Regions from separate parts of the Massilia orientalis genome, predicted to be linked through region 3. Evidence: riboswitches for the same ligand, from Rfam matches in the RefSeq annotation. Region 3 holds a riboswitch; each other region holds the start of a gene.
What was found. Region 3 has a riboswitch for thiamine pyrophosphate ahead of QPK29_RS03545 (D-amino acid dehydrogenase). Riboswitches for the same ligand answer to the same signal wherever they lie in the genome.

Region 1 (2,261 bases), on a different contig from region 3:
TCACGCGGTCGGCCGGCACGTGCGGCGTCACGAGCGGGTGCCAGATGTTGCTGTAGCCGACGTAGTCGTAGACGTAGTCGCCGAAGCTGTCGTGGCGCTCCGAATACGACGCGCCCAGCGTGAGCGCGTGGCGCAGCGCGCCGGTCGCGAATTTACCCTGCACCTGCGCCTGCACGCCCCACGGCGACTTGCGCTCGCCCGTGCTCTGGTAGTCGTAGACGTCGTAGTCGCCGTTGCCGCAGTAGCCCGGATAATAGCCCGCGCCCTCGTTGCTGCAGCCGTAGGGGAACGCGGTGAAGTCGTCGCGCTTGAACCAGTGCTTGTTGCCGGACACGGTGGCGGTCCAGTCCTGCGCCAGCTTGTATTCGAAGCGCAGGCCCACGTTGCTGTCCTTGGTCGTGACGGGGCGCGTCCACGGCTGGTCGTTCAGCAGCATCTTGGCCGACACGCCGGTCGGCAGCGTCGTACCCTGGATCAGCTGGAAGCCGGGCGCCGTGATCTGGGCCTTGCGCTGGTAGTCCATGTCCAGCTGCAGCAGCGCATCCGGCGTGATCTGCCAGTCGAAGGCGGCCGACACGAACTGGCGGTCGCCGTTCGCGCCGCGCACGTAAGGATGCAGGTCGGCGGCGGCCGCGTTGATGCGGTAGCCGAAACGGCGGTCCTCGAAGCGGCCGCCGAGATCGACGGTGCCGTACAGGGTGCCGCGCTCGGACACTTCAACCGTCGCGGAACGCAGCGGTGCATTCGTCGGGCGCTTGGTCACGTAGTTGACGATGCCGCCCGGCGTGGCGATGCCGGCCGTGAGGCCCGCGAGGCCCTTCAGGATTTCGAAGCGTTCCTTGTTCTCCAGCGGAATCTGCGTGTCGCCCGGGATCGCGAAGCCGTCCTTGCGATAGCTGTAGTTGTTGTCGAGGGCGAAGCCCCGGATGGAGAATTGCTCGGCATAGCCGACGGCGTTGTAGGCGTCGGCGACGGATGCGTCGAAGCGCACCGCCTCGGTCGTCGAGCGGATCGACAGGTCCTGCATCTGCGTGCGGCCCATGGAGACGATGGAGGCCGGGGTGTCGAACAGCGACGCTTCGCCGAAGCCGCCGACGCTGGCGCGGTCGACGGCGATGAAGCGGTTGCCCGTCACGACGACTTCGGCGACGGGGTGGGTGGTGTCCTGGGCATGTGCGTTCGCGATGAAGGCTTGCGCGATGGCGTACGCGACTGCGGTGTACTTCAAATGACGGTTCATGGTTTGCTCGTTTTCGCGCGCCGGCGATGGGCGCGCTGCTTTTTCTTAAAAGCCGGAGCCAACGGGGGGAAGGGCAAACAAGGATGGGAACTGCGTTGCGCTTTCCTTCGCTGGCATTATCCAGATCAGGTACGAAGGGTATCTCTCACCCGGGAAGCGAACTCCCAGGACCCCTAGCGAAGGCGCGAGTGTAGCACAACGCGCCTTGTCGTGATGCTTCAGCCAATAGACATGTTGTAAAGCGGATGGTTCCGCGCTCAGGCGGCCCCTTCCAGCGCCGCGCGCGCCACGTCCAGCGTGACCTCGCCGGTCTCGCCCATGCGCGTCATGCCATGCGCTTCCAGTGCGGCAATCACGGCCGGGATCGCATCGCGGCCCAGGCCATAGTCGGACAGCTTTGTCCCTACGCCCATGGCGCGGAAGAAATCTTCCGTGCGGGCGATGGCCGCCTCGATGCGCGCATCCTCGTCGCCCGTGCGGAGATCCCACACGCGGGCCGCGTATTGCAGCAGTTTCTCCCGCTTGGCCGCGCGGCGCACGCGCAGCATCGACGGCAGCACGATCGCCAGCGTCTGCGCGTGGTCGAGGCCGTACAGCGCGGTCAGCTCGTGGCCGATCGTGTGCGTGGACCAGTCCTGTGGCACGCCGGTGCCGATCAGGCCGTTCAAGGCCAGCGTGGCCGTCCACATCAGGTTGGCGCGTACATCGTAGTTCTCCGGCGCGGCCAGCGCCCGCGGACCGTCCTCGACGAGCGTCAGCAGCAAACCTTCCGCAAAGCGGTCCTGTACCTTGGCCTGGGCCGGGACCGTCATGTACTGCTCCATCACGTGGACGAACGCGTCGACGACGCCGTTGCCCACCTGGCGCGCGGGCAGCGTGTAGGTGCGGGTCGGGTCGAGCACGGCAAACTGCGGGTACACGGTGCGCGAGACGAACGCGAATTTTTCCTGCGTGCGCTTGCGTGTGATGACGGCGGCCGCGTTCATCTCGGACCCGGTCGCCGGCAGGGTCAGCACGACGC
Region 2 (2,261 bases), on a different contig from region 3:
CGCGCACGTGGCGGCCCGTGATCGACGCCCTGCCGGACGACTACCTGCACGTCGCCGTGGACCTGCGCGGCTGGGGCGATTCTCCCAAGCCGGACGCGGGCTACGGCCTGGCCGACATGGCAGCCGACGTGCTCGGCGTGATCGACACCCTGGCACTGGAACGCTATGTCCTCGTCGGCCACTCGATGGGCGGCAAGGTCGCGCAATACGTAGCAAGCGACCGCCCGGCGGGGCTCCTCGGCCTCGTCCTCGTAGCGCCGTCGCCGCCGCTGCCTCTGCCGCTCGACACGGCGCAGCGCACCGCCATGACGCACGCCTACGACGATGCGGCCTCGATCGGCGCCACGCTCGACCACGTGCTGACGGCGGGCCCGCTGCCGCCTGCGCTGCGCAACCAGGTCGTCGAGGACAGCCTGCGCGGAGCGCCGGCTGCGAAGCGGGCATGGCCGCATGAGGCGATGGCGGAGGACATCACGGACCGGGCGCGCCGGATCGGCGCGCCGGTGACGATAGTTTCCGGCGAACTGGATCGCGTCGACCCGCCGGCGGCGCTGCTCACACACTTGCTGCCATTCATCCCACATGCGGTCCTGGAAACCGTGCCGGGACGCGGCCACCTGCTGCCGCTGGAGGCGCCGCGGGCCGTCGCGCATGCGATCCGGCGCGTAATGACCGATCCGATGCCGCGTTTGCAAAGCACATAAAACCCGCGTACACTCCGTCCCGTCGTTTCGTGGACTGCACGAAACGACGCCAATGCTAGGGGTCCTGCGCCGTCATCAACGGCGTGGGTGAGAAATACCCTCTGAACCTGATCTGGATAATGCCAGCGAAGGGAAGCTCGAAAAGTCTACGTGCACGTCGTTCGCACTACGCATCTTCGTACTCCTCCAGCTGGATCGCCGATCTTTCGGGGCACTCCCAAACCTGTTACGCGTTGCATTTTTGTCCTGCGATGCTCGCTGTACTCTCGTACAGCTGCGCTTCTCTGACAAAACTGCGGCCGCTCGCGACGGTTTTGAAGTGCCCCTTAGTGACCAACAAGGAGTGCACTTGAACGCCGATCCGAAATTCCTCTCCGCCAGCGCCACCGTCGACGCCGCCGCTGTCGCGCCGCTGCCCAATTCCCGCAAGGTCTACGTGACGGGCAGCCGCCCGGACATCCGCGTGCCGATGCGCGAGATCACCCAGTCCGACACGCCCGCATCGTTCGGCCATGAACCGAATCCGCCCGTGTGGGTCTACGACACGTCGGGTCCGTACACCGATCCGGAAGCGCAGATCGACATCCGCTCCGGCCTGGCCCCGCTGCGCGCCGACTGGATCCGCGAGCGCGGCGACACCGAAGAACTGGCCGGCCCGTCGTCGCACTACGGCGTCGAACGCCTGAACGACCCGAAGCTGGCCGAACTGCGTTTCAACCTGCAGCGCAAGCCGCGCCGGGCACTCCCCGGCCGCAACGTCACGCAGATGCATTACGCGCGCCAGGGCATCATCACGCCCGAGATGGAATACGTTGCGATCCGCGAAAACCTGCGCCGCCAGGAATACCTCGCCGCGATGGAAGCGGCCGGCCCCACCGGCAAGCGCATGGCGCAGATGATCGGCCGCCAGCATCCGGGCCAGTCGTTCGGCGCCAGCATTCCCCGTGAAATCACCCCGGAATTCGTGCGCGACGAGATCGCGCGGGGCCGCGCCATTCTGCCGAACAACATCAACCACCCGGAATCGGAGCCGATGATCATCGGCCGCAACTTCCTCGTGAAGATCAACGCGAACATCGGCAACTCCGCCGTGACGTCGTCGATCGGCGAGGAAGTCGAGAAGATGACGTGGGCCACGCGCTGGGGCGGCGACACCGTGATGGACCTGTCGACCGGCAAGCATATCCACGAGACGCGCGAATGGATCATCCGCAACAGCCCCGTCCCCATCGGCACGGTGCCGCTGTACCAGGCGCTGGAAAAGGTGAACGGCAAGGCCGAGGACCTGACGTGGGACATCTACCGCGACACGCTGATCGAACAGGCGGAGCAAGGCGTCGACTACTTCACCATCCACGCCGGCGTGCGTCTCGCCTACGTGCCGATGACCGCGAACCGCCTGACGGGCATCGTCTCGCGCGGCGGCTCGATCATGGCCAAGTGGTGCCTCGCCCACCACAAGGAATCGTTCCTGTACACGCGTTTCGAAGAGATCTGCGAGATCATGAAGGCGTACGACGTCGCGTTCAGCCTGGGCGACGGCCTGCGTCCCGGCTC
Region 3 (2,261 bases):
GGATTACAACAAACCGCAGCGCAACAATTCCACTGCGGTAAGTGCGCAGCTACAATCGCGGCCTCAACCACTGAAAGGCTATCGATGTTCGCGAAATACACCGTGCTGGCCACGGCCGCCCTGCTGGCGGCGGGTGCCGCCAACGCGCAGGTCGGCGCAACGGCCGACGTCGGCTCCACCGGCGTGGGCTTCCACGTCGTCGTGCCGATGGAAACCTATTTGAACGGGCGCTTCGGCGTCAACTACTTCCGCCACGACTTCGACAAGACGTCCGGCGGCGTCGACTACGACATCAAGGGCAAGCTGCAGACGTTCGACGTGCTGTTCGACTGGTACCTGACCGAAGGCAGCAACTTCCACCTGACCGGTGGCCTCGTCTACAACGGCAACAAGTTCAATGCGAAGGCAAAGCCGAACGGCCTCGGCGGCTTCACGCTGAACGGCCACGCGTACACGGCCGCCGACGTCGGCCTGCTGACGGGCCGCATCGACTACCGCAAGGCGGCGCCCTACCTCGGCATCGGCTGGGGCAACGCGCTGGCCCGCTCGTCGCGCTGGACCACGAACATCGATCTCGGCGTCTTCTACCAGGGCAATCCGAACGTCCAGCTGGCCAGCGTCGGCTGCACGGTGTCGAACACGGTCTGCAAGACCCTCGCCAACGACGTCGCCGTGGAACGCCTGCGCCTGCGCGACGACGTCGATGCGTTGAAGGTCTATCCGGTCGTGCGCGCGAGCATCGGCTACCAGTTCTGACGATGTGACCGGCGCGCCGCGCGCCGCGGCGTTGCGCTACGATGCCGCCAAAGGAGGCGCACATCATGAACCATCGCGCACGCTGGAGCCTGCTGCTCCTGGCCTGCCTCATGCTGGTGGCCTGCCAGGACCGGCGCGAACCGGTGAAACCCACCGTCGTGCTGGCCTCGGCCGCCATCGCCGTCACGGCCTGACCGCGCGCCTGCCGCGCGGCCTTCCCCACTTCCGGCCCCACCGCGGGCCGGTGTCCCGTTGCATCCTCGTGTTAGAATCTTCCCTGCCATAAGGCAACGCTAGGGGTCCTGCAGCCGCCACCGCGGCTGCGGGTGAGAAACACCCTCCGAACCTGATCTGGGTAATGCCAGCGAAGGGAAGCATGCGGATTCCGGTCGCGCACCGGCTCCGGTACTCCCTTGCCGGCTCCACCCGTCGCACTTACGAGGAGCCGCATGCATCATCCCGATATCGACCCGGTCGCGCGTCCATGAACGTGATCGTCCTGGGCGCCGGCGTCGTCGGCACGGCATCCGCCTGGTATCTCGCAGACGCCGGCCACGACGTCACCGTCATCGAACGCCGGAGCGGCGCCGCGCGGGAGACGAGCTTCGCCAACGGCTGCCAGATCTCCGTCTCGCACGCCGAACCGTGGGCCACGCCCGCCGGCCTGCTGAAGGTCGTGCAGTCCCTGGGCCGCGCCGATGCGCCGCTGCTGTTCCGCCTGCAGGCGGACCCGCTGCAATGGCGCTGGTGCCTGCAGTTCGTGCGCGAATGCGCGCCCGGCCGCGTGGCCGCCAACCTGCGCCGGATCGTCGCCATGGCCGAGTACAGCCGCCGCAGCCTGCAGGCGCTGCGTGCGCGCACCGGCATCGAGTACGACAGCCTCACGCGCGGCATCCTGCACTTCTATACGGACGCACGGGAATTCGAGCGGGCCTGCCATGCGGCCGCCGCGATGCGCGACCTGGGCTGCCCGCGCATGACGGTCGATGCCGACGAGGCCGTGCGGATCGAGCCGGCCCTCGCGACCGTGCGCCGCAAGCTCGTCGGCGCCGACTTCACGGCCACCGACGAATCGGGCGACGTCCACCGCTTCACGACGCAGCTCGCGGCGCGCGGCGCGGCGGCCGGCATCCGTTTCACCTACAACACGACCGTCACGCGCCTGCTGGCCGAAGGCGGCCGCATCCGCGGCGTGGAAATCATCGATGCGGATGGCCGGCATCGCGTGCTATACGCGGACGCCGTCGTCGTCGCCCTGGGCAGTTTTTCCGTCGGCCTGCTGGCGCCGCTGGGCATCCGGCTGCTGATCTATCCGGGCAAGGGATATTCCGCCACCTACCCCATCCTCGACCCGGACGCGGCGCCCACGGTCTCGCTGACGGACGACGGCCACAAGCTCGTGTTCTCGCGCCTCGGCGACCGCCTGCGCGTGGCCGGCACGTGCGAACTGAACGGCTACACGCGCGACTTGAACCCCGTGCGCTGCGACGCGATCACGCGCCGCG

Region 1: linked by a shared signal. The riboswitch ahead of QPK29_RS16725 (TonB-dependent siderophore receptor) and the one ahead of QPK29_RS03545 (D-amino acid dehydrogenase) in region 3 are both predicted to bind thiamine pyrophosphate.
Region 2: linked by a shared signal. The riboswitch ahead of thiC (phosphomethylpyrimidine synthase ThiC) and the one ahead of QPK29_RS03545 (D-amino acid dehydrogenase) in region 3 are both predicted to bind thiamine pyrophosphate.

What each region holds. Positions count from the first base shown of each region.
Region 1 covers NZ_JASNRB020000009.1:250,534-252,794, forward strand. The annotation lists gene QPK29_RS16725 (TonB-dependent siderophore receptor) at 1-1,240, opposite strand, end outside; TPP riboswitch at 1,326-1,425, opposite strand; gene QPK29_RS16730 (iron-containing alcohol dehydrogenase) at 1,498-2,261, opposite strand, start outside.
Region 2 covers NZ_JASNRB020000004.1:153,016-155,276, forward strand. The annotation lists gene QPK29_RS07045 (alpha/beta fold hydrolase) at 1-704, shown strand, start outside; TPP riboswitch at 752-855, shown strand; gene thiC (phosphomethylpyrimidine synthase ThiC) at 1,054-2,261, shown strand, end outside.
Region 3 covers NZ_JASNRB020000002.1:326,047-328,307, forward strand. The annotation lists gene QPK29_RS03535 (hypothetical protein) at 85-756, shown strand; gene QPK29_RS03540 (hypothetical protein) at 822-950, shown strand; TPP riboswitch at 1,042-1,146, shown strand; gene QPK29_RS03545 (D-amino acid dehydrogenase) at 1,241-2,261, shown strand, end outside.